DNA from 2 places in the Nocardia otitidiscaviarum genome. Region 1 is predicted to be linked to the other one. Evidence: riboswitches for the same ligand, from Rfam matches in the RefSeq annotation. Region 1 holds a riboswitch; the other holds the start of a gene.

What was found. Region 1 has a riboswitch for glycine ahead of gcvT (glycine cleavage system aminomethyltransferase GcvT). Riboswitches for the same ligand answer to the same signal wherever they lie in the genome.
Region 2: another riboswitch for glycine. It lies ahead of gcvP (aminomethyl-transferring glycine dehydrogenase); the one in region 1 lies ahead of gcvT (glycine cleavage system aminomethyltransferase GcvT).

Annotation. Positions count from the first base shown of each region.
Region 1 is NZ_CP041695.1:3,479,795-3,491,889, forward strand. It holds gene FOH10_RS15355 (VOC family protein) at 1-676, shown strand, start outside; gene FOH10_RS15360 (cutinase family protein) at 992-1,927, shown strand; gene FOH10_RS15365 (YhgE/Pip domain-containing protein) at 1,932-3,170, opposite strand; gene gcvH (glycine cleavage system protein GcvH) at 3,219-3,593, opposite strand; gene gcvT (glycine cleavage system aminomethyltransferase GcvT) at 3,606-4,724, opposite strand; glycine riboswitch at 4,766-4,859, opposite strand; glycine riboswitch at 4,860-4,947, opposite strand; gene FOH10_RS15380 (proline dehydrogenase family protein) at 5,087-6,055, opposite strand; gene pruA (L-glutamate gamma-semialdehyde dehydrogenase) at 6,052-7,707, opposite strand; gene FOH10_RS15390 (PucR family transcriptional regulator) at 7,818-9,482, shown strand; gene FOH10_RS15395 (hypothetical protein) at 9,498-9,959, shown strand; gene FOH10_RS15400 (LLM class flavin-dependent oxidoreductase) at 9,966-10,979, opposite strand; gene FOH10_RS15405 (TetR/AcrR family transcriptional regulator) at 11,038-11,667, opposite strand; gene FOH10_RS15410 (flavin-containing monooxygenase) at 11,673-12,095, opposite strand, start outside.
Region 2 is NZ_CP041695.1:2,646,729-2,658,823, reverse strand. It holds gene FOH10_RS11610 (HNH endonuclease) at 1-508, shown strand, start outside; gene FOH10_RS11605 (WhiB family transcriptional regulator) at 543-809, shown strand; gene FOH10_RS11600 (VWA domain-containing protein) at 992-2,668, shown strand; gene FOH10_RS11595 (DUF7144 family membrane protein) at 2,726-3,139, shown strand; gene FOH10_RS11590 (WD40 repeat domain-containing serine/threonine protein kinase) at 3,291-5,495, shown strand; gene gcvP (aminomethyl-transferring glycine dehydrogenase) at 5,639-8,476, opposite strand; glycine riboswitch at 8,632-8,724, opposite strand; gene FOH10_RS11580 (MerR family transcriptional regulator) at 8,823-9,386, opposite strand; gene FOH10_RS11575 (bifunctional nuclease family protein) at 9,570-10,043, opposite strand; gene ftsR (transcriptional regulator FtsR) at 10,350-11,111, opposite strand; gene odhI (oxoglutarate dehydrogenase inhibitor Odhl) at 11,156-11,620, opposite strand; gene gcvH (glycine cleavage system protein GcvH) at 11,812-12,095, opposite strand, start outside.

The DNA of each region.
Region 1 (12,095 bases):
CGAGGCGGGCGGATACCTGATGGCGACGCTGAACGGACGCGCCGCGGCCGGAATCGGTCCGAAGATGGGCGACGGGCCCATGCCGTCTGTGTGGACCACCTACTTCGCCGCCGACGACGTGGACGCCGTCGCGGCGGCGGTCAGCGCGGCGGGCGGCACCGTGTACGCGCCGCCGTTCGACGTGATGGATGTGGGGCGCATGTGCGTGGCCGCGGACACCGACGGCGCCGTCTTCGGGGTCTGGCAGGCCAAGGCGCACACTGGGGCCGAGATCTGCAACGAACCGGGCGCGTACTGCTGGAACGAGCTGCACACCAACCGGTTCGCGCAGGCGAAGCAGTTCTACCTGAGCGTCTTCGGATGGTCGTACCACACCGTGAGCGATACCGACCGGTTCCGCTACGCCACCTTCTCCACCCCGGGTTCCGCCGCCGAGGTGGGCGGCCTCATGGACTCCACCACCATGCCCGGCGAGACGCCGTCCTACTGGCTGACCTGGTTCCAGACCGCCGATGCCGACACCAGCCTCGCCACGGCGCGCGAACTGGGCGCGAACGTGCTGATGGGCCCGGAGGACAGTGCGTTCGGGCGCATGGGCATCGTTCAGGGGCGGCAGGGTGAGGTGTTCGGACTCATCGACACCACGCGCACGGTCGGCGACGCCCCGACCAACTGATTCCGGCCCCGGAGCACCGGGCCGCGAACGACCCGGTGCCCGATCGGCACCTCGGCCCGACCGTCCGCACCTCGGCGCGACCGATCCACCGTCCGCGCGGTGCTGGACGGCCCGTGGTGATCCACCCGTTTCGGACGGTTTGCCGATCGGTCGCCGACACTTGCGATCAAACAACAACCGGACCACCCGGTTCTTGGTATCTTCTGCCCGGAGCGCCGCCGTCCACCGGGCTTGGAGCTCGGGGCGTGGATATCGCGGCGCTGTCGCGCGATCTGGAGGAGTCAGTCCGAACGTTCCGAACAAGGAGTGTGCGCCTTGTCTTTTCGAACTACCCGATCGTCCTCGACAGCGTGGGGCCTGGCCGCGGCCGCCGTGCTGGCCGCGTCCGCGGCGCTGTACACCGCGGACGCGCCACCGGCCGCCGCCGCGCCGAACGCCTGCCCCGACCTCAATGTGATCGCCGTGCCCGGCACCTGGGAGACATCCCGGGAGGACCCGGGCCAGGGCATGCTGGCCCAGGTCACCCAGGGCTTGCCGGGCAATGTGCGCACCGACTACGTGACCTATCCGGCCACCGCCCTGCCGTGGGAGGGCGCGGTCTACGGGCGGTCCAAGAAGGAGGCCGTCGACACCGCGCGCGGTCTGCTCTCCGCCACCGCGGCCCGTTGCGACGCAACGCGTTTCGCGCTCATCGGCTACAGCCAGGGCGCCGATGCGGCCGGTGATCTGGCCGCCGAGATCGGCACCGGATTCGGTGTGGTGCCGCCGGACCGGATCGCGGCGGTCGGCCTGATGTCGGATCCGCGCCGCTCCCCCGCCGACGCGCTGGTGGGCCCGCCGGTGCCCGGCGCGGGTGCGGGCGGGGCGCGTGTCGGCGGCTTCGGCTGGCTGTCGGACAAGGTGCGCACCTTCTGCGCGGAGGGTGATCTGTACTGTTCGGTGCCCAATGACGACCTCGCCGGGCGCTTCGCGGGCTTCGCCACCCAGCTGTCCGCGCCGGATCCGCTGCAGGTCGGCAATTACGCCTACACGCTGCAATCGATTCTGGCCGAGGCGCTCATTCCGGGCGGCACCGCCATTCTGGCCGCTCCGGCCGAGGATCCGGCCGGTGAGCAGTGGGTGCGCCAGGTGCAGGAATTCCTGGTCTCCGGTGTGCACCAGTCCTATCCGCGCTATGTGGTGGACGGGAGCGGTGCGACCGCCACGCACTGGCTGCACAACTGGCTGGCCGACGTGGCCGTGGCCGACTGAGCGGTCACCCCGCGGCGGCGGATGTGCGCGCCCGCAGACGGTCGTAGCCGAGGGTGGTCGCGACGCCCAGCCCGACCGCGATCGCGACGCCGAGCGTGCACATCCCCACCGCGCGCGTCAGGCCCGCGTCGGCGCGGGCGTCGAAGTACAGGATCGAACGGATGCCGAGATAGACCTGGTGCATCGGCTCGAATCGCGACAGCACCCCGTATGCCGGCGGCGTGGCCTCGATGGGCACGATGCCGCCGGACGACGGCAGCCCCAGGGCCAGGAACAGCAGCATATTGATGGGCATGCCGAGGGTGTTGAGCACCGGCAGCCGCAGTGCCGTCGCGGCGGTGGCGACCATCGTCAGAATGGTCATGGCGGTCATGCCGATGGCGAGTGCGGCGTAGGCGCTGAACAGGTAGAGCGCCGCGCGGTGGTCCATCGGCATGCCCAGGGCCGCGGCGATGAGCTGGTAGACACCGGCCATCACCACCGCCACCACGGCCGCGAGCCCCCACTTGTAGAGCAGCACCCGCCAGCGCGAGGTCCCGGTGTCGTGCGCTACGGCCGCGTCCACGCCGCCATTGATGAGCAGGCTGCCGGTGAATCCGGCGAAGACCACCAGCAGCGTGTAGTAGAAGGCCGAGATGCCATTGGCGCTGCCCGCGGGCAGCGGATGGAATTCGACGACCGACACCCGGATCGGTTCGGCGAGGGTGATCCGGGCGGCATCGGTCAGCGGCACCCCGTTCGCCCGCGCCCGGTTCAGCACGTCCGCGCCGAGTTCACGGTTGGCCCGCTCCAGCACCGGATGCACGAGCCGCGCCGCCAACGAGACCGCCGTGGCACCGGTGCGCGGATTGGTCCGGATCTCGACCACCGGCGCCGCGCCCACGCCGGTGGGCTGTTCGAGGGCGGACATCCGGGTGCTGAAGTCGGCGGGAATCACGATGGCGGCGTACGCCTTTCCCGCCGACAGCACCGATTCCGCGGTCGCGGCGTCGGTCGCCCGGAGGCTGACCTGATCCCCCCGCAGCCCGGCGGTCACCGTATCGGCCACGGCGGCGCCGTACTCGCCCCGATCCTCGTTCACCAGCAGCAGCGGGAAGTCGTGCAGATTGCGCTGCGGATCGAGAATGCTGGCCAGATACGACAGCGCCAGCAGACTCAGCAACCCCATCGCGACCAGCAGTGGAACCGCCCAGAGCTGGTGTTCTCGGCGGGGTGGGACCGGTTTCGGCGCGTCGGTCGGCACTCATCCGACGCTAGCAGCACACCTGGAGCGAACGTTCGTGGTGGGTGGTCAGTCGCCGGTCAGGGCGGCGTAGGCGGTGGCGTCCAGCAGCGCACCGGTGGATTCGACCCGCACCCGGAACAGCCAGCCCGCACCGTACGGGTCGGAGTTGACCGTATCCGGATCGTCGACGACCGCGGCATTGATCTCCACCACCTCGCCCGTCACCGGCGAGTACAGGTCGCTGACGGATTTGGTGGACTCGATCTCACCGCAGACCTCCCCCTGCGCGACGCGGTCGCCGACGGCGGGCAGTTGCACGAAGACCACGTCACCGAGCGACGAGGCGGCGAAGTCGGTGACGCCCACGGTGGCGGTGCCGTCGACGACATGCAGCCACTCATGCTCTTCGGTGTAGCTCAGATGTTCGGGAAAACCCATGATGGACGACCTCTTTCAGGAGCGGGAGTAGAAGGGCAGGGCGGTGGTCTCGACCGGTTCGCGACGGCCGCGCACGTCGATGGTCAAGGCGGTGCCGGGGGCCGCGTGGTCGCTGTCCACCATGGCCATGGCGATGGGCACGCCCAGGGTGGGAGAAAGCGCACCGCTGGTGACCACGCCGACCGCTCGGTCGTCGGCGTAGATCTCGTAGCCGTGGCGTCCGGCGCGGCGGCCGGATCCGATGAGCCCCACCAGCGTTCGGCCGCCGCCCGCCTGCTCGCGGGCGGCCAGGGCGGTGCGCCCGACGAAAGTGCCCGGCTTGTCGAACTTCACGACCCGGCCGAGGCCGACCTCGAACGGCGTCACACCGACATGGAGTTCATTGCCGTACAACGGCATTCCCGCCTCCAACCGCAGGGTGTCGCGGCAGGCCAGACCCGCGGGCAGCAGGCCGTGCGCTGCCCCGGCCGCGCTCAGCGCCCGCCAGACGTCGGCGGCCCGCTCGGGCGCGCAGTACACCTCGAAACCGTCCTCACCGGTGTAGCCGGTGCGTGCCAGCAGCACATCGACTCCGGCGATCCGGGCGGGCATGCCGGCGTAGTACTTCAGCGGACTCGGATCGACATCGGTCACGGCGCCGACGATCGCCGCCGAGCGCGGCCCCTGCACCGCGATGAGGGCGTAGTCGGTCGAACGGTTCGCCACCTCGGCGGCGAAGCCGTGCGCCCGATCACGCAGCAGGATGTAGACGATCTCGGCATTGGCGGCATTGGCGACCACCAGGAACCGCTGCTCGGCCAGCCGGTACACCACCAGATCGTCGAGGACGCCACCGTTGTCGTGGCAGAGCATGGTGTAGCGGGCGCGACCGACCGGCACCGCCGACAGCCGCCCGACCAGTGCGAAGTCCAGCATGCGCGCGGCCTCCGGCCCGGACACCTCGATCTCGCCCATATGCGAGAGGTCGAAGATCCCGGCGGCCTCCCGCACCGCGCGGTGCTCGGCGAGTTCGCTGCCGTAGCGCACGGGCATGCGCCATCCGGCGAAGTCGATGAAGACGGCGCCGTGCTCGGCGTGGACGGCTTCCAAGGGTGACGACGTGCGGGTGGGCACGCCGTCGCGAGCGACAGTCATGGGAGGTCCTCGAGTCGACCGGGACGCAACCCGGTGTCCGGAACTCCCCCTCTGTCATGGGACCTGAGAGCTTCACCGCCGCAGGCGGTTTGCACCGTGGGTGAGGCGCTCGGTGCGCCTGCTTTCCAGAGTGGCCTGGTCGATGCGGTACCTGTACCTGAGAGATTCCGGGGAGTTTGCTCCTTCGGCGCCCCGCTGCCGGGGACTCTCCCGCTACGACTCGTCGCGGCCCGATATGCGGTTGTGGCGGTCAGCATAGGCGAAGACCGCGCGCGAGGCATCCTTCGCCCCGCGCGCGGTCGCCGATCCCGGTGGGTGCGGCGGTCTTGGCGTCGGGTCACGCGGCACCGCGCCGGGTCGGTTCACTTCCGCGGTGCCGCCGCCCGCAGGAAGAACATGAGGTTGGCGGGCCGCTCGGCCAGGCGCCGCACGAAGTAGGCGTACCACTGGTCGCCGAAGGGCACGTACACCCGCAGCCGCTGTCCCAGTCCCGTCAGCCGGGCCTGTTCGTCCGCGCGCACGCCGTAGAGCATCTGGTATTCGAAGTCGTCGGTGCCTCGCCGCGCGGTGGTGGCCAACAGCCCGGCCGACCCGATCAGGGCCGGATCGTGGGTGGCGACCATGGGATACCCCTTGCCCGCCATGAGGATGCGCAGGCAGCGCAGGTAGGCCGCGTCCACGTCGCGGCGGCCGCGGTGGGCGACGGTCGCGGGTTCGTCGTAGGCGCCCTTGCACAGCCGGATGCGCGCGCCCGCGTCGGCGAACTCCTCGCAGTCGGCCTCGGTGCGGCGCAGATACGCCTGGAGCACCGTACCCACCGTGTCCGGGTGGTCGCGGCGCAGTTCGCGCACGATGGCCAGGGTGGAATCGGTGGTGGTGTGGTCCTCGGCGTCGAAGGTCACCCAGATGTCCCGCGCGGCGGCGGCCTCGACAATCGTGCGGGCGTGGGCGAGGGCGGTGTCCTGCCCGGTACCGGGCAGCGACCGGCCGAGGGCCGACAGCTTGACCGACACCTCGAGTGGCCGCGGACGGTCGTCCGGCGTATCGGACCCGAGTTCCGACAGGGCGCGCAGCAGCGTCTCGTATTCACGCACCACCTGCCGGGCCTGTTCGGGGCGGGTGATGTCCTCGCCGAGATAGTCGACGGTGACCGAGCGGTGCTGCTGCCGCAGTGCCCGCACCACCGCCAGCACGGCGGCGGTGGTGTCGCCCGCGACGAAGCGGTCGACGAGGCCACGGGTCACCGGCATGCGGGTGACGGCCCGCTCGAGGCGCGCCGAACGCGCGGCGGTCAGCAGCGCCGGTCGCAGCGGATTGCGCGACATGCTCATCGTCCCTCCTCGGATTCCGTTCGCTGGTGCGGATATTCGTGCGATCGGGCGGGGACGAACGTCTCTTTGATCGAGCGCGGCGAGGTCCAGCGCAGCAGGTTCAGCGGCGATCCGGCCTTGTCGTTGGTGCCCGACGCGCGTGCGCCGCCGAACGGCTGCTGCCCCACCACCGCACCGGTGGGCTTGTCGTTGACGTAGAAGTTCCCGGCCGCGAAACGCAACGCCGCGCCGGCCTTGTCGATGGCGTGGCGGTCCTGGGCGAGGATCGCCCCGGTGAGCGCGTACCCGCTGCCGGAGTCGACCATCCGCAGTACCTCGTCGAAGGCGTCGGCGCGGCCGTCGTCGTAGACGTGCAGGGCGAGAATCGGTCCGAAGTACTCGGTGGCGAAGGCCGCGTCGGTGGGATCGTCACCGAGCAGCAGGGTCGGCGCGATGAAGTAGCCGACGCTGTCGTCGTAGGTGCCGCCCGCCGCGATGGTCAGTCCGGCGGTGGCCTTGGCCCGCTCGATGGCGGCGGCATTGCGGTCGAAGGCACGGCGATCGATCACGGCCCCACCGAAATTCGTGAAGTCCGTGATATCGCCGTAGGTCAGCGAACCGATCCGGCCGATCAGCTCGTCACCCATGCGTGCCCACAGCGAACGGGGGACGAAGGCGCGCGAGGCGGCCGAGCACTTCTGCCCCTGGTATTCGTACGCGCCGCGGATCAGCGCGGTGATCAGGGCCTCCGGGTCGGCGGAGGGATGGGCGAGCACGAAATCCTTGCCGCCGGTCTCGCCGACCAGTCTCGGGTAGCCGTGGTAGCGCTCGATGCGGCTGCCGACCTCGCGCCACAGGTGCTGGAAGGTGCTGGTGGAGCCGGTGAAGTGGATGCCGGCGAGCCGTGGATCGTGCAGCGTCACCTCGGAGACCTCGGGGCCGTACCCGTGCACGAGATTGATCACGCCCGGCGGCAGTCCGGCGGCCTCGAGCAGGCGCATGGTGTGGTAGGCGGCCACGGCCTGGGTGACGGAGGGCTTCCACACCACGGTGTTGCCCATGAGCGCGGGGGCGGTCGGCAGATTGCCCGCGATGGCCGTGAAGTTGAACGGCGTCACGGCGTAGACGAACCCTTCCAGGGGGCGGTGGTCCATCCGGTTCCACACCCCCGGCGCGGAATCGGGCTGCTCCGCCAGGATCTGTCGCGCGAAGTGCACATTGAACCGCCAGAAGTCCACCAGTTCGCAGGGTGCGTCGATCTCGGCCTGGTATGCGGTCTTGGATTGACCCAACATGGTTGCGGCGGCGATGGTTTCGCGCCAGGGACCGGCCAGCAGGTCGGCGGCGCGCAGGAAGACCGCCGCGCGTTCGTCGAAGGGCAGTTCCCGCCACGCGGGTGCGGCGGTCGTGGCCGCCTCGACGGCGGCCCGCGCATCGGCCGCGTTCGCCGTGGTCAGCGTACCGAGTACGGCGGCGTGCCGATGGGGTTGCACCACATCGACGCGCTCTCCGCCTCCGGTCCGATGCACGCCGTCGATGACGTGCCGAATATCGGTGGGCTCGGCCGACAGTGTGTCGAGCGCCGTGCGCAGGCGGGCCCGTTCGGGGCTGCTCGGCGCGTACTGATTGACCGGTTCGTTGGTCGGTGCGGGCACCGTGGTGATCGCGTCCATGTCGAGCAATAAACCCGAAAACCGCCCCCCTGTGATTGGCCGATCGGATGAAATGAGACAGAGGATTTCGTTCGATGCGATGACGAGGATGAGCATGCGACTATCGCTGGATGGCAGCCGTGCGTAGTTCCATTCCCTTGGCCGAGCTGCTGTCCGCGCTGACCGATGCCGTCGCCGAACTCGTGGACGCCCCCGCGGGCACCGCGGTCGGCATCGGTTCGGTCGCCTTCCTGGATACCGGCGATTTGACCGCCGAACCCCCACCCGCCCGTGCGCTGCCGCACCTGTTTCTCCAGGTCAGCGTGAGCATCGAGGACGCCGTCCGCTGGCTCGAGCTGCTCGCCGACGGCTGCCCCGCCGAGCTGCGGCCGCGCGCGGTCTTCATCAAGGACGCCGACACCCTGCCCGATGTGCGCGCCGCCGCCCGCGCGGCCGGTGTGGCACTGGTCAGCGTCAACCCGCAGGCGCGCTGGGAGATGGTGCATGCGCTGGTCAACCGCATCATTCGCGCGGGCGGCACGCCCCATTCGGCCGGTGCGCCCGGCGCGCTGACGCCCGACACCGATCTCTTCGGGCTCGCGCAGACGGTCGCGGAATCAACGGGTGGACTGGTCTCGATCGAGGACGAGCAGTCCCGGGTGCTGGCCTATTCCGCCGACAGCACCGATGACGCCGACCCGGTGCGGCGACTCTCGGTCCTCGGCAGGCAGGGGCCGCCGGGCTACCTGCGCTGGTTGCAGCGCACGCACGTCTTCGAACGGCTGCACAGTTCCGGCGACGTGGTGGAGGTGCCGGCCAACGGCGAGTGGGAGACCCGGGGCCGCCTGGCCATCGGTATCCGCGCCCACGGACGTCCGGGCGATCGACCGGAGCCGCTGGGCACCATCTGGGTGCAGGAGGCCGCCGAGGCGCTGCCCGCCGACTGCGCCGACGTCCTGCGCGGGGCGGCCGCCATCGCGGCCCGGGTGCTGTGGCGGGCCCGGCACGCGCCCAGCACGGACACCCTGCTCATCCAGCGGCTCTTCGGCGAGCACGGCGGCGATGTCGACATCCCCTCCGTGGCGGCTACTTTCGGCATCGCCGCCGAGGGCAGCGGCGCGGTGGTCGGCTTCGGCTGCGCCGATCGCGCCCGCCCCGACGACGCCGCCATCCGCCGCGCCGCCGTCACCCTGCGTCTACATGCCAGCAGCTTCCGACAGGACTGCATCACCACGGTGATCGACAGCCGCCCCTATGTGCTGTTCCCCGAACACCATTCGATCGACAGCGTCGAGTCGTGGACCCGCCAGATCATCCTGCGCCTGGAGGAGCAATCGGGCTCGCCCCTGCGCGCCGCCATCAGCGCCCCCGTCGCCGGACTCGCCGACGTCGCCCGCGCCCGTGCCGAGGTGGACCGCGTTCTCGACCGCACCGCCGCCCTCCCCCACACCGAACAGGTGACCACCCTCGCCCGCTCCCGCACCACCGTCCTCCTCGGCGAAATCCTCACCCTCATAACGAATAATCCGCAACTGCGCGACCCGCGCCTGGACACCGTCATCGACTACGACACCCGCTATTCCGCCGAACTACGCGACAGCGTCGAACAGTATCTCCGCTGCCACGGTGATGTACGCACCGCGGCACGCCTGCTGCGAATCCACCCGAACACCCTGCGCTACCGCCTACGCCGAGCCGCACATATCCTCCACATGGATCTCGACGATCCGGCGGACCGACTCCTGTTGGAACTCCAACTCGCCGCCGACAGCGAGAAACGCGGAGAGACACGATGAGGACTGTCTGAAGAAGTGCTGGTCAAATTGAAGTCCACGTTCGCCGGCGGCGGCACCGCGCTCGGGGCCGCGATGCTGGGAATTGTGGGCGGCGTCTGCTGGGCACTCGCCGCGGGAAGTGCGGCGGAAGGCGCTGCCATGTACGACGCGGCAAACACGTCGCCGAGTTCCATCGACACGGTCCGCGAACTACGGCAGGCGACCTACATGTGCGGGGGCTTGGCCGTCGCATACCTGGCGGGCGCGATTCTGCTGTTCGCCCGCACTCGACTGGGTCGAGCGGTCCTCATCGTCAGCTCCGTGGTCGGGATCGTCCATATCAGCGTCACGGCGATCGGCGAGTACTACCTGATGGCACTTGCGGTATACGGCGTTCCGTCGCTACTCGCGGTGTTTCTGGCCGCCATGAGATCAACCGGGCGCTGGATCGCCGCACAGCCGTCCGGTCACTCCCGCGAACGCATGATCCGACGGTGAGCCGTTTCAGGAGGAGGCCACCGCAGCGGGCGATTCCGCATTCGTCCGTCCGGTCAGCTCCACCGACCGGATACGATCTTCGATCTCCGTGGCGTGGTGGGCGAGGATGAGTTCGTCGGCCTGGATGTCGGCGGCGAATTCCTCCAGGTACGACTGCACCTCGGCAGGGGTGCCGACGGCGGTGTACCGGGTCATGGCCGCGAGGTGGCGGCCGTTCGGGGAGGTGAGAAAGGCGTCGATCTCGGCGTCGGTGAAGTCGTGGCCGGCGGCGCCGCGTTTGATCATCGCGCGGGTGCGGGCGCGGTAGGCGATGGTCTTCTGCTCGACCGCCGCGTCGTGGTCCTCGGCCGCGAAGACGTTCACCCCGGCCATGACGTACGGTTCGGGCTGCTGCTCGGAGGGGCGGAAGGTGTCGCGGTAGACGGTGACCGCCTGATGCAGGGCGTCGGGGGCGAAATGGGAGGCGAACGCGTAGGGCAGGCCCAAGTGGGCGGCCAATTGGGCGCCGAAAAGGGAGGAGCCCAGGATGTAGAGGGGGACAATGCCTTCGGCGCGGGGAACCGCCTGGACGCCGGGGATGCGGGAGTCGCCGCTCAGGTAGCCCTGGAGTTCCAGCACGTCCTGGGGGAAGGAATCCGCGGAGGAGTGGTCGCGGCGCAGGGCGCGCATGGTGGTCTGGTCACTGCCGGGCGCCCGGCCCAGTCCGAGATCGATCCGGCCCGGGTAGAGGGTTTCCAGGGTGCCGAACTGTTCGGCGATCACCAGCGGCGAATGGTTCGGCAGCATGATGCCACCCGCGCCGACCCGAATGGTCTCGGTCTTGGACGCCACATGGCCGATGAGCACACTGGTCGCGCTGGAGGCGATGGACTTCATATTGTGGTGCTCGGCGTACCAGACCCGGCGATACCCGCTGCGTTCGGCGGCCCTGGCCAGGGCGACGCTGTTGTCGAAGCTGTCGCGGGCCGACTGGCCGCGCGCGATGGTCGCGAGATCGAGGATCGACAGTGCGAAGGGCATAGGAGGGGCAACGCCGCGAGGGACCCGCGATATTTCGCCGCCCGCTGTGACCTGGCGATCAGTCCGGCGGGTGGACGCGCGGGCCGATGACGGCGAGGGCGGTGTCCACCGCCACGTCGATGACGCCGGTGACCGGCTCCCCTGCCTCGATGGTGGTGGCGATCAGCTCCCGGAAACCGCCGTAGAGGATGGTGGCCATCTGCCGGGTGGGCGGATGCAGGTCGGCGGCCTGGAATTCCGGTGAGGCGGTGAGGTTCTGGATGAGGGTGATGAAGGCTTCGGCCTCGATCTGATGCTGTCGGTGCGCGCCCTCGCCGAGTGCGGGCGACTCCCGGATCCAGACCAGGCTGATGGCCAGGTCCTCCTCGGTGGCGTCGATCCAGGCTCGCACGGCCTGCCGGATCTGCACCCGCCACGGGGCGGCGACGTCCACGGCCGCGTAGATCCGCGCGATGGTGCGCTGGTTCCACTCCTCGAGGACCGCGATGAAGCAGTCCTCCTTACCGGTGAAGTGCTCGTAGAAGGTGCGTCGCGAGGTGCGGGCGCAGCGCACCACATCGGCGACCGTGGTGTCCTTGTAGCCCCGTTCGCGCACCGACTCCACCATGCCGTCGAGGAGGCGACGCCGGAATCCGGATTCCGGCGTCGCCGCGCTGACATTCGAGGTGGCAGGCTCGGCACGGGTCACGAGGCTCAGCGTAGTTGTTTGCCGCGGATCGCCGATCGGGCGAACCGCATGGTGCCGTCCTCGATGCGACCGTGCCGGAGGGTGAGCACGTCCTGGGCGTAGTTCATGCCGAGCCGCCAGGGCGCCCGCGATCCGGCTTTCGGGAAGCGGTCCAGCGCCCGCAGCACGTATCCGGCCTGGAAGTCGAGCAGCGGCCGGGCCGCGACGCCACCATCGGGCTCCGGAACACAGTGGTCGTAACCGTGGGCGTCCATGTGCCGGAGCACGCGGCAGACGAATTCGCCGACCAGATCCGCCTTGAGCGTCCAGGACGCGTTGGTGTAGCCGATGGTGAAGGCGAAGTTCGGGAATCCGGCGAGCATCATGCCCTTGTAGGCCATGGTGTCCGCGAGCGCGGCGGGTCGCCCGTCGATCTCGAAGTCGATCCC
Region 2 (12,095 bases), 830 kb from region 1:
CGTCGACAACTGGATACACACGGGAGTGCTGCTCCTCAACGCCTCCTACGAGACGCTGACCGAGATCCGCGCCGAGCGCGCCGTGGTGCTGCTCATCAGCGGTGCCGCCGAGACGGTGGTGGATCGGGACCCGCACTTCCCCATTCGCTCGAAAAGCCTGGAGCTGGCACTGCCGGAGACCATCCGACTGCGGCGCTACGTCTACCTCGAGCACAGCGTGACGGTCACCGACGGCAGCCGGGCCACCCTGCCCGCCGTGCTGCGGCGCGACGCCTACCGCTGCGGGTACTGCGCCGGATGGGCCCGCACCGTCGACCACATCCGGCCCCGCAGCCGAGGCGGCCCCAACACCTGGGACAACCTCATCGCCGCCTGCGGACGGTGCAACACCTACAAGGCGGACCGGACTCCCGAGGAGGCCGGCATGCGCCTGCTGTGGGAGCCCCGCGCTCCCCAGGACATGGCGAAGAAGCAGCGGCGGATCTGGAAGGAACTGGCCGCATCGTAAACCACGTGATCGGACATGAAAGGAGCGAGATCCGATGACGAAAACAGCAGTTCGGGAGCTGAGCCTGGCGGATCTGCTCCCCATCTCCGACTCGAAGGACTACTGGGCCCGCGCGGCCTGCAAGGGCGACCCGAACCACGACGCCTGGTTCCCCTACCCCTCGCAGGACTTCGACTACGCGCGCACCATCTGCGCGGCCTGCCCCATCCGGCGCGAATGCGGTGACTTCGCCGCCAGCACCGGGCAGTCCGGCGTCTGGGGCGGGCACGAGTACGACCGCGGCACACTGATCCGCGATTGACTCGCCCCGAGGCCGCCGTCGTGCCCCGCACGACGGCGGCCTCCTCGCGTACCCGCCGATTCGTGTCTCGGGCCGGTTCCGGGCAAGATGGTGACCCGTGATCGCCTCGCCTCCGCCCCGGTGCCGTCGCAAACCCCGCCTGACCTGCGAGGCGAATTTCGCGTGAACATAGACTGACGATCGTGGGAACTCATCGCGCCCGAGGCCGGTCACGTGGGGTCAGCAAAGGTCCGGTCATCGCTCTGGTGGCGGTGGTGGTGCTGGCGGTGGCGGTGGTCGGCTGGAGCTGGCTGGCCGAACGGGCCAAGGATCGGGATGCGGCGGCGGCCGCCGCCTGCGCCGAGGGCACCACCACGCTGCATGTCACCGTCGATCCGGATATCGCGGAACCGGTGCGGGCGGCGGCGCAACGCTACAACGCCACCAACCCCCGGGTGCGTGATCACTGCGCGCAGGTCGAGGTGACCGCGCGGGCATCGGCTGCCGTGGTCGCCGCGTTCACCGCCGACGCACCGTGGAATCCGGAGCTGGGGCCGCAGCCCGCACTGTGGATTCCGGATTCGTCGCGTTCGGTGGCGCTCATGCGGGTGCCCGGACTGGTGGAGGGCACGCCCGCGCCGGTCGCGGTGAGCCCGATCGCGCTGGCCGTCCCCGACCAGCTCCGGCGGGCACTGGAGGCGGCCCAGACCACCTGGGCGGATCTGCCCGGACTGCAACAGGGTTCGCTCGCCGAGGTGGGGCTGGGCGGCTGGGGCGGACTGCGGCTGGCCATGCCACCGGGTGACGACAGTCTGGCCGCCGCGCTCGCGGTCGGATCGGGGGTGTCGGGCTCGGATCCGCTCACCGCGGAGGCCGCGTCCTCCGGTCAGGTGACCTCGGCGATCTCGCGGCTCGCGGCGGGTGCGCCCGAGGCGACCGATCTCGGCCGCGCCCTGCTGGATGCGGCCGGCGCCGACGATCTGCCCGCGGCGACCGTGCACGCGGTCACCGCCACCGAGCAGCGCATCAAGGCCAATCGCGGCCTGACCGCCTTCCGCCCGCTGGGCGCGACCCCGGTGGCCGACTACCCGGCGGCGCTGCTCACCGGCGACTGGGTGGACCAGACCCAGAATCTGGTGGCGGGCCTGTTCGCCGACTATCTGCGCGCACCCGAACAGGCGAAGCTGTTCACCGACAACGGTTTCGGCGCCGCACCGCCCGCCGGGCCGCCGGTGCCGGAACAGGCGGTGCTGCTCCGCGTCCAGGAGGTGCTGGCGAATCCGGTGCTGGGGGTGAGCGCCACCGCACTGGTGGACGTGTCGTCCTCGATGGCCACCACCGAAGGGGCGGCCACCCGCCTGGCCAACACCCTCGCCGCCCTGCAATCGGTGATGAACGTGATGCCGCCCGATTTCGGGCTGGGCGTCTGGACCTTCGGCAAGAACCTGGACGGGAACCAGCCCTACCGGGTGGTCTCGCGGACCGCTCCGCTCACCGACGCGCATCGGGCCGAACTGGTGCGGGAGCTGTCCGATATCTCGGCGACCAGCACCCAACCCGACCGCGCCTATCCCACCCTGGAGGCGGCCTACCGCGACGCCGTCGCGAATTACGCGCCGGGACGGACCAATTCGATCCTGCTCGTCACCGACGGCCCCGACGACGACTCCCCCGTCACCGGCGACCAACTGCTGGCGACTATCGCCGCCCTCGCCGATCCGGCCCGCCCGGTGCGGATCGACGTCATCGCGATCGGCGGCCAGGGCCCGCAAACCCTGCGCACCCTCACCGAGCAAACCAATGGCACCTTCACCCAGGTGCCCACCACCGACGAGCTGGCCTTCGGCAGTGCCATGAATCAGGCCCTGACCACCCCCTGATCAACTCCTTCGGCATGTCGTCGCACACTGTCGGCTAACTCGTGGGAGATTGCGGGAATGGCGCATACGACGAGCACCGACAGTTCGCTCAAGCAGGGTTTCGCCGCGGGCACCTCCATCGCGGCCGCGGTCCTGCTGCTGGTGGTCGGCGTGCTCTCGATCCTCGAGGGCATCTCGGCCGCGGCATCCGACGATCTGGTGATCGTGGATGTCAACGACTACGTCTACAAGCTCAACACCACCGGGTGGGGATGGATCCACATCATCCTCGGCGCGATCGTGGTCATCGCCGCCATCGGCCTGATGGCGGGCACCACCTGGGGCCGCGCCGCCGCCATGATCCTGGCGGCGCTGTCGATCATCGCCAACTTCCTGTGGCTGCCCTACTACCCGATCTGGTCGATCGTCATCATCGCCCTGGACGTGGTGATCATCTGGGCCGTCGCGACCTGGAAGCCCGACGCCGTCTGACCCGAGCCCGACGGTGCACGGCGCCCCATCGATCCGCGCGATCGGTGGGGCGCCGTCGCGTGTTCGGGGGGTGCGCCATTAACGCGAACGGATTCACACTGGATACCAGGAGACCGGCGACCACGCCGGGCGGGTAGCACAGGGAGGACCCGTGACTCTCCACCAGGGTGCGATATTCGCCGGATACGCCATCCAGCGCGTGATCGGCGTGGGCGGCATGGGCACGGTGTATCTGGCCCGCCATCCCCGGCTGCCCATGGATGTCGCGCTCAAGGTCCTCTCGGCGGATCTGGGCCGCGATCCCGCGGCGCGCGCGTACTTCGAACGGGAGGCCGAGATCGCGGCACGCTTGCAGCATCCGAATATCGTGCGGGTGCACGACCGCGGCACCGAGGGCGACCACCTGTGGATCGCCATGGACTACGTGGACGGCCCCGATATCGGGCAGGTGCTGCGCGACGGGCCGCTGGCGGCCGAGGTCGCGGTGGAGGTGATCGCACAGGCCGCCGACGGTCTCGATCACGCGCATCGGCGGGGGGTGCTGCACCGCGATGTCAAACCCGCGAATCTGCTCACCACCGCGGTCCGGCAGCGGCGGCACGTGTACCTGACCGATTTCGGTATCGCCCGCAGTCTGGACGACACCACCACCGTCACCACCTCGGTGCGCGCGACCTTCGCCTACGCGGCCCCCGAACTGCTCACCGGGCATCCGCTCGACCGGCGCGCCGATGTGTACGCGCTGGGCGCGACGCTGTACCGGCTGCTCACCGATACGGTGCCCTATCCCCGCGACACCCTCGCCGCGGTCCTGCACGCCCATCTGCACCAGACTCCGCCGCAGGCCACCTCGTGCCGACCGGATCTGCCGGCCGGGGTGGACCGGGTGATCGCCACCGCCATGGCCAAGGACCCGGCGGACCGCTACCCCACCTGCACCGCCTTGGCGGAGGCCGCGGTGACGGCGCTGCGCGAATCGGCCACGCTCCCCGCCCCGCGACCGCTCCCCGACTCACCGCCGCTCCCCGCCCCGCAACCGCTCCCCGACTCACGGCCGCTCCCGGCACCACCAGCGGTTCCCGCATCACCGTCGACCGACGCCGGCCAGACCATCGCCGGCCAGACTGACGCGGGCCAGACCAACGCCGGCCAGACCAACGCCGGCCAGACCGACGCGGGCCCGGCCGCCGCGACCACGCCACCACCCGGCTGCCCACCGATGGACGGGAGCTGGGACACTCCCACCGCGCCCGCACCACCGCCCAGCCGCGAACCCACCGAACCCCCTGTCCCCCAGGCGAAGTCGCCGGCCATCACGCGGCGACGCCTGCTCTCGGCGCTCGGGATCGTGGCACCCGTCGCCGCCGTCGCGACCGCCGTCGTACTGCTCACCCAGGAGGATTCGTCCGGCCGGTCCGATGCGCCGGGGCAGCGCGATGCGCCCCGTGCGGGTTCGCGGCTGCGCACGGTGCTCACCGGCCACACCGGCCTGGTGCACGACGTGCGCTTCAGCCCGGACGGGGCGCTGGTGGCGACGGCGAGTTTCGACAAGAGCGCGCGGCTCTGGGATGTCGGCGCGGGCGGTCCGGCAGGCGAACCGCTGACCGGTCATACCGATCGGGTGCGTTCGGTCGCCTTCGCCCCCGACGGCGCCACCCTCGCGACCACCAGCGCGGACACCACCGCGCGACTGTGGGATGTGCGCACCGGGCGACCACTCGGTGAACCGCTGTCCGATGCCGCCGGGTCGATCAATGCCGTCGCCTTCGCCCCCGACGGCGTGCTCCTCGCCACCGCGGGCAGCGACAGCCTGATCCGGCTGCGCGGGGTGGACTCCCGGCAGCAGGTCGGCGCGCCGTTGCACGGCCATACCGCCGCGGTCAACGCGGTCGCGTTCAGCCCGGACGGCACCATGCTGGCCAGCGCGGGCTTCGATATGACGGTGCGACTGTGGGACGTGCGCACCCGCCGGCAGCTGGGTGCGCCGTTCCTCGGGCACACCGACCGGGTGCGTACGGTGATCTTCAGTCCCGACGCCAGCCTGCTGGCCACCACCGGCGCGGACGGTACCGCGCGGATCTGGGACACCGGCACCCATCGCCAGCTCGGCGATGCCATCCCCGGCCACACCGGCGGCGTCCGCGCGGTGGCCTTCGCACCCGACGGCGCCACCCTGGCCAGCGGCGGCGACGACGGCACCGTGCGGCTGTGGGATGTCACCACCCGCCGCCAGCTCGGCGAACCGCTCACCGGCCACACCGACGCCGTCTACGCGGTCACCTTCAGCCCCGACGGCCGCCTGCTCGCCACCACCGGCAGCGACGCCACGCTGCGCCTGTGGGAACCGGCGGTGTGACACCGCACCGGCTCCACGCGGGAACCGGTGCGGCACAATTTCATTCGGTGCAGGCACTCATTCGGTGCAGGCACTCATTCGGTGCAGGCACTCATTCGGCGCAGGCACTCATTCCGGTGCAGGCACTCATTCGGCGCAGGTGCTCATTCGGCGTAGGCGTCCAGTGGCGGGCAGGAGCACACCAGGTTGCGGTCGCCGTAGGCCCCGTCGATGCGCCGCACCGACGGCCACACCTTGGCGCGGGCGTGCTTCACCCCGCGCGGATACACCGCGGTCTCTCGACTGTACGGGTGATCCCACTCGCCGACCAGGCACTCCGCGGTGTGCGGAGCCCCGCGCAGCGGGTTGTCGTCGGCGGGCCAGACTCCGGCGGCCACCTGGTCGATCTCGGCCTTGATGGCGATCATGGCGTCGATGAAGGCGTCCAGCTCCTCCAGGTTCTCGCTCTCGGTGGGCTCCACCATGAGGGTGCCCGCCACCGGGAAGCTCATGGTGGGTGCGTGGAATCCGTAGTCCGCCAGGCGTTTCGCCACATCGTCGACGGTGACGCCGGTGCGCTTGGTGATCTCGCGCAGGTCCAGGATGCACTCGTGGGCGACCATGTCGTTGTCGCCGGTGTAGAGCACCGGGAAGTGGTCGTTGAGGCGCTGGGCGATGTAGTTGGCCGAGGCGATGGCGGTCAGGGTGGCGCGGCGCAGCCCGTCGGCACCCATCATGCGAATGTAAGCCCAGGTGATGGGCAGGATGGAGGCCGAACCGAATTCGGCCGCCGACACCGCGTACGAATCCCGCTCCAGCGGATTGCCGGGCAGGTACCGCGCCAGGTGCTCACGGACCGCGACCGGCCCGACGCCGGGACCACCGCCGCCGTGCGGGATGCAGAAGGTCTTGTGCAGGTTCAGGTGGCTGACGTCACCGCCGAACTTGCCCGGACGGGCCAGGCCGACAAGGGCATTGAGGTTCGCGCCGTCCACGTACACCTGACCGCCCGCCTCGTGCACCAGGGCGCACAGCTCGGCCACCTCGTGCTCGTACACGCCGTGCGTGGACGGGTAGGTGATCATGATGCAGGCCAGCCGCTCGGCGTGATCGGCGATCTTGGCGCGCAGATCGTCCAGGTCCACGTCACCGTTGGCGCGGCACTTCACCACCTCCACGCGCATGCCGACCATGGCGGCCGAGGCGGCGTTGGTGCCGTGCGCGCTGGACGGGATCAGGCAGGTGTCGCGGTGGGTGTCGCCGCGGTCCAGATGGTAGCGGCGGATGGCGAGCAGACCCGCGTACTCGCCCTGGCTACCGGCGTTGGGCTGCAACGAAACCCGGTCGTAGCCGGTGACCGCCGTCAGCCAGCCCTCCAGATCCGCGATGAGACGGCGCAGGCCCGGGGCGTCCTCGACGGGGGCGTACGGGTGCACGCGGTTGAAGCCCGGCCAGGTGATGGACTCCATTTCCGCGGTGGCATTGAGCTTCATGGTGCACGAGCCCAGCGGAATCATGCTGCGGTCCAGCGCGATGTCCTTGTCCGACAGCGCGCGCAGGTAGCGCAGCATGGCGGTTTCGGTGTGGTACCTGGTGAACGCGGGGGCGGTGAGGAACTCCGAGGTGCGGTTCTCGATGTGCGGGCGCTGCGCACCGTGCAGCAGCGCGCCCTCGGGGCCGACCGGGATCTCCGCGCCGAAGCAGTCGAGCACCGCCACCACGTGCGCGTCGGTGGTGGCCTCGTCGCAGGCGATGCCGACATGGTCGGCGTCCACCAGGCGCAGGTTGATGCCCGCGCCCTTGGCCTTGGCCACGATGGCCTCCGCGCCGCCCGGCACCTTCACCAGCACCGTGTCGAAGAAGCGCTGGTGCACCACGGCGTCGCCGAGTCCGGCGGCCAGCCACTGCGCGTGCCCGTGCACCCGGCGGGCGATGGCGCGCAGCCCGTCGGCGCCGTGGTAGGAGGCGTACATGGCGGCCACGATGGCCAGCAGCACCTGGGCGGTGCAGATATTGGAGGTGGCCTTCTCGCGGCGGATGTGCTGTTCGCGGGTCTGCAACGCGAGGCGGTAGGCGAGGCTGCCGTCGGCGTCCACCGAGACGCCGACCAGTCGGCCCGGCAGCTGACGGGCGTGCGCGGAGTGCACGGCCAGATATCCGGCGTGCGGGCCGCCGAAGCCCAGGGGCACGCCGAAGCGCTGGGTGGTGCCGAAGCAGGCGTCCGCGCCCTGTTCGCCGGGCGGGGTGAGCAGTGTCAGGGCCAGCAGGTCCGCGCCGATGCCCACCAGTGCGCCACGCTCGTGGGCGGCGTCGATGAGCGGCTGCCAGTCCACGATGCGGCCCGACGCGCCCGGCAGTTGCGCCAGCACGCCGAAGAAGTCGCCCTCGGGCAGTTCGCCCGCGGCGAGGTCGGCCTCCACGATCTCGATCCCGAGCGGTTCGGCGCGGGTGTACAGCACGGTCCGGGTCTGCGGGAACAGATCGGTGTCGATGAGCAGTCGCGACGACTTCGACTTGCGGTTGGCGCGCTGCAGCAGCGTCATGGCTTCGGCGGCGGCGGTGGCCTCGTCCAGCATGGAGGCGTTGGCCACCTCCATCCCGGTCAGATCCGACACCATGGTCTGGAAGTTGAGCAGCGCCTCCAGGCGGCCCTGCGAGATCTCCGGCTGATACGGGGTGTAGGCGGTGTACCAGGCCGGGTTCTCGAGCAGGTTGCGCACCAGCACCGGCGGAGTGAGGGTGTCGTAGTAGCCGAGGCCGATCATGCTGGTGGCGACGGTGTTGGACGCGGCCAGCGCGGCCAGTTCGGCGAGTGCCTCGTGCTCGCTCATCGCGGGCGGCAGCGCGGCCAGGCCGTTGGTGGCGGCGGCGTCGAGAATGCTGGCGGGCACGGCCCGTTCGGCCAGCTCGTCCAGGGATCCGATGCCGATGGCGGACAGGATGCGGTCGGTTTCGCCGCGATCGGGTCCGATATGGCGGTCGGCGAAGGATCGATTCTGCACGGCAGCTCCAAGGTTCGGGCGGGTCGACCGACGGGGTCGACAGTCGGGTGCCCTCCCCCTCTGTCGTGGAGCCTGAGAGATTCGGGTCCGCCGGGTGAGCGGTGCCCTTTCCCCATGGGCGGGTGGTCGCGGACCACCGCTTTCCAGAGGCGTCGAATCTCCGTACGGTCCCTGGTGCCTGAGAGATTGACGGGGAGGTGCTGCTCCTTCGGCGTCCGGTGGTCCCGGAACTCTCCCGCACGGCGGCGACGCACCGCCCAGTGTATGCCGACCCTGGTTACAGGATTGTTGCCTGGGCCGATTTCACACCTGGGGCGGCGCGTCGCGCGATGCCGCTATCGAATCGCTAACCGGTCTTGGCGTTGAGGCGGGCCTTGCGCCGGAAGGCGAGTTCGTCCTCCGGGCGGTCGGTGGCATTGCCCTCCTCGGCGCGTTCGGCCGGGAAATTGGCTATCGCGCCGGTCAATTCGCGCATGGCGCCGCTGACGGCGATGCCGAAGACGCCCTGGCCGCCCTGGAGCAGATCCACGACCTCCTCGGGCGAGGTGCACTCGTAGACGGTGGTGCCGTCGGAGAAGAGCGTGATGCCCGCCAGATCCTCGACACCGCGGCTGCGCAGATGGTCGACCGCGATGCGGATGTTCTGCAGCGAGATGCCCGCGTCGAGCAGGCGCTTCACGATCTTGAGGACCAGGATGTCCTTGAACGAGTACAGGCGCTGGCTGCCGGATCCGGTGGCGGTGCGAATGGACGGAGCGACCAGTCCGGTGCGTGCCCAATAGTCGAGTTGGCGATAGGTGATTCCCGCCGCCTGGCACGCAGTGGGAACTCGGTAGCCAACCAGATCATCGGGCACCGTGTCATCGGGGAACAGCCCTGGCTGTACCACGTCTTGCGGTTGATCTCCCACTGACTACTCCCTCACTACCGTGGCCTATCAGGGCTCGTCATCAATACTGGAGCGAATGGCCTAACTATCGAGGCTACTCTCCCGATTGTCCCGGCAGTATCGGCATCCGACCAAGCCTGCTCGACCGCGTGTTTCTCACCCTAAACCTGAGGTCGAGACACGTTTCCGTATCGGATCGGCCACTCAGCTGTCGGTCGCCTTGAAGTCGTCCGGCGAAACCGATTCGAGGAATTCCTTGAACTTCTCGACCTCGTCCTCGCGCTCGTCCGGCATGACCAGCCCGGCCTCCTCGAGCACCGCCTCCTCGGCGTAGATCGGGCAGCCCACCCGCAATGCGATGGCGACCGAGTCCGACGGCCGCGCCGAGATGCGCGGACCGTTCTCGAAGACCAGATCGGCGTAGAAGGTGCCCTCCTGCAGATCCACGATCCGCACCTCCTTCAAGGTGTGGCCCAACTCCTTGATGAGGATCTTGACCAGATCGTGGGTCAGCGGACGGATGGGCGTGACGCCCTCCTGTTCGAGCACTATCGCCGTCGCCTCGGCCTGCCCGATCCAGATGGGTAGGTATCGGTCGCCGGATACCTCGCGAAGCAACAGCACGGGCTGGTTCTGTGGCTGCTCGACACGGATGCCGATCACACGCATTTCGCTCATGGCACGCCTCCCATAAACTCGCCCGGCTGCCGCCCTGCCGCTCGGTGCCGTATCACCGAGTCTAAAGCGCGTCGGCCATTTTCCTCCGACACCACCCTTCTCGGGTGTCCCCACACCGAATCGGTGCGGATTCCTGCTTCGCCGAGTCCGGTTCCACCAGTCCCCGTTGGGAACTGGCCGGCGCCCGACTCTCCACAGGCATTGATGACCCGGCCACCTGCTGGGCGGTCCGGAACGCCATTGCTGACGTAAGAGCCACAATACGCGTCGGCACCGACACCGTGCCCGACACACAGGGCGAGGATCTCAGCCGCCGAGGGAAGCGCGCACGGCGGTCTTCACCAGGCAGGTGTGCAGGGTCAGCGACAATGCCGCCAACTCCCGCACCGTCTCCTCCGCGCGGGCGCGCGCGTCCTCGTCCCGACTCTTGGCGATCGGGGCGGCGATCTGGGCCACCAGCGCCGCCTCTCGATCCGCCGCCAGCTTGAAGGCGCGCAGATGCCGTGCCTCCAAACCGAATTCACTCAATGCCTGCGCGGTGCGGGCCAGCGTCACCGCGTCGGTGTCGAAGAAACCGGCCGCGCCGGGGGTGATCAGTCCGGCGCGGATCAGCTCCTGAAGGAACTTCTCGTCGATACCGGCCTGGTCGATCAGGTCCGCCCGAGTAACCCGGATCTCGTGATCGAACCGGAGTTCCTCGGGCGATACCTCACCGGGCACGACCCCGAGCCGCCGCAGGCGGCCCGCACCGTCGGTGGGCGCGGATCCGTTCACCGCGTCGACTCCCCCGCCGCCCGCTCGGGCGCGAGCTTCCCGCACCCCGAGCGTGGCGGCCCCCTTGTCGATCGCCTCGAGTTGTTCCTTGATCACCTTCAGCGGCAGGTACTGGTCCCGCTGCGCGGTCAGCACGAACCGGAGCCGCTCCACGTCGTGCACCGCGAACCTGCGGTAACCCGACGGGGTGCGCTCCGGGCTGATCAGTCCCTCCGATTCGAGGAATCGGATCTTCGAGATGGTGATGTCCGGAAAGTCCGGACGCAGGAGATCCAGCACGGAGCCGATCGACATACCTCCGCGCGTCCACTGCGCTGCGCCTGTCATTCCGCTCGGTCCTATAGCGCGCCCGCGTCACTCGATTGCGGACGCGGACCGGTCAGGAAGACCAGCCGGAACTTGCCGATCTGCACCTCGTCGCCGTTCTGCAGCTCCGAGGAGTCCACCGGCTCCCGATTCACATACGTGCCGTTCAGGCTGCCCACATCGACCACCTGGAAGGTGTCGTCGTCCTGCCGGAACTCGGCGTGGCGGCGGCTGACGGTGACATCGTCGAGAAAGATGTCGCTGTCGGGGTGGCGCCCCGCGGACGTGGTGGGCTGATCCAGCAGAAATCGCGAACCGGCGTTCGGGCCGCGCTTCACAACCAGCAGGGCCGCCCCCGCGGGCAGACCCTCGACCCCTACCGGCTGCTCGCCGGTCTGCTCGGTGCGAGGTTCGACCTCGTTCAGGAAATCAGCGCGGAACACCGATGTGGTCTCAGCCGCGCTCTCCCCGTAAACCGGGTCTTTGTGCTCGCTCACCCTTGCTCTCCTCCTCGAACCGAATAATCCATGCAAGCAGTTGATGCCTTCAGCTACTCGGCCACCGGGGCCGCTCTCGCCCTCGGACGGGTGAGGTGCGAAAACTCCGAGCACCGGCTGCCGGATCATCTGTTGGCATTGACCGTACCCTGCCGGGGCGTGCCCGTGCAGGTAGAACTGTGAAGGCTCCTTCAGCCCCCGATAACTCCTTGATAACCTGCGGCATCCAGCAGCTCGCCGAGTACCGCGTCCACACCGTCGGCATCATCGAGCTCGAGTTCGAACATCCAGCCGTCGCCATAGGGATCGGAATTGATCGTCTCGGGCGAGGACACCAGATCTTCGTTCACGGCAACGACTTTGGCGGCCAGCGGCGCGTAGATGTCGCTCACGCTCTTGGTCGACTCCACCTCCGCGATGCTGTCCCCGGCTGCCACATCCTTGTCCACCTCCGGCAGCTGCACGAATACGACGT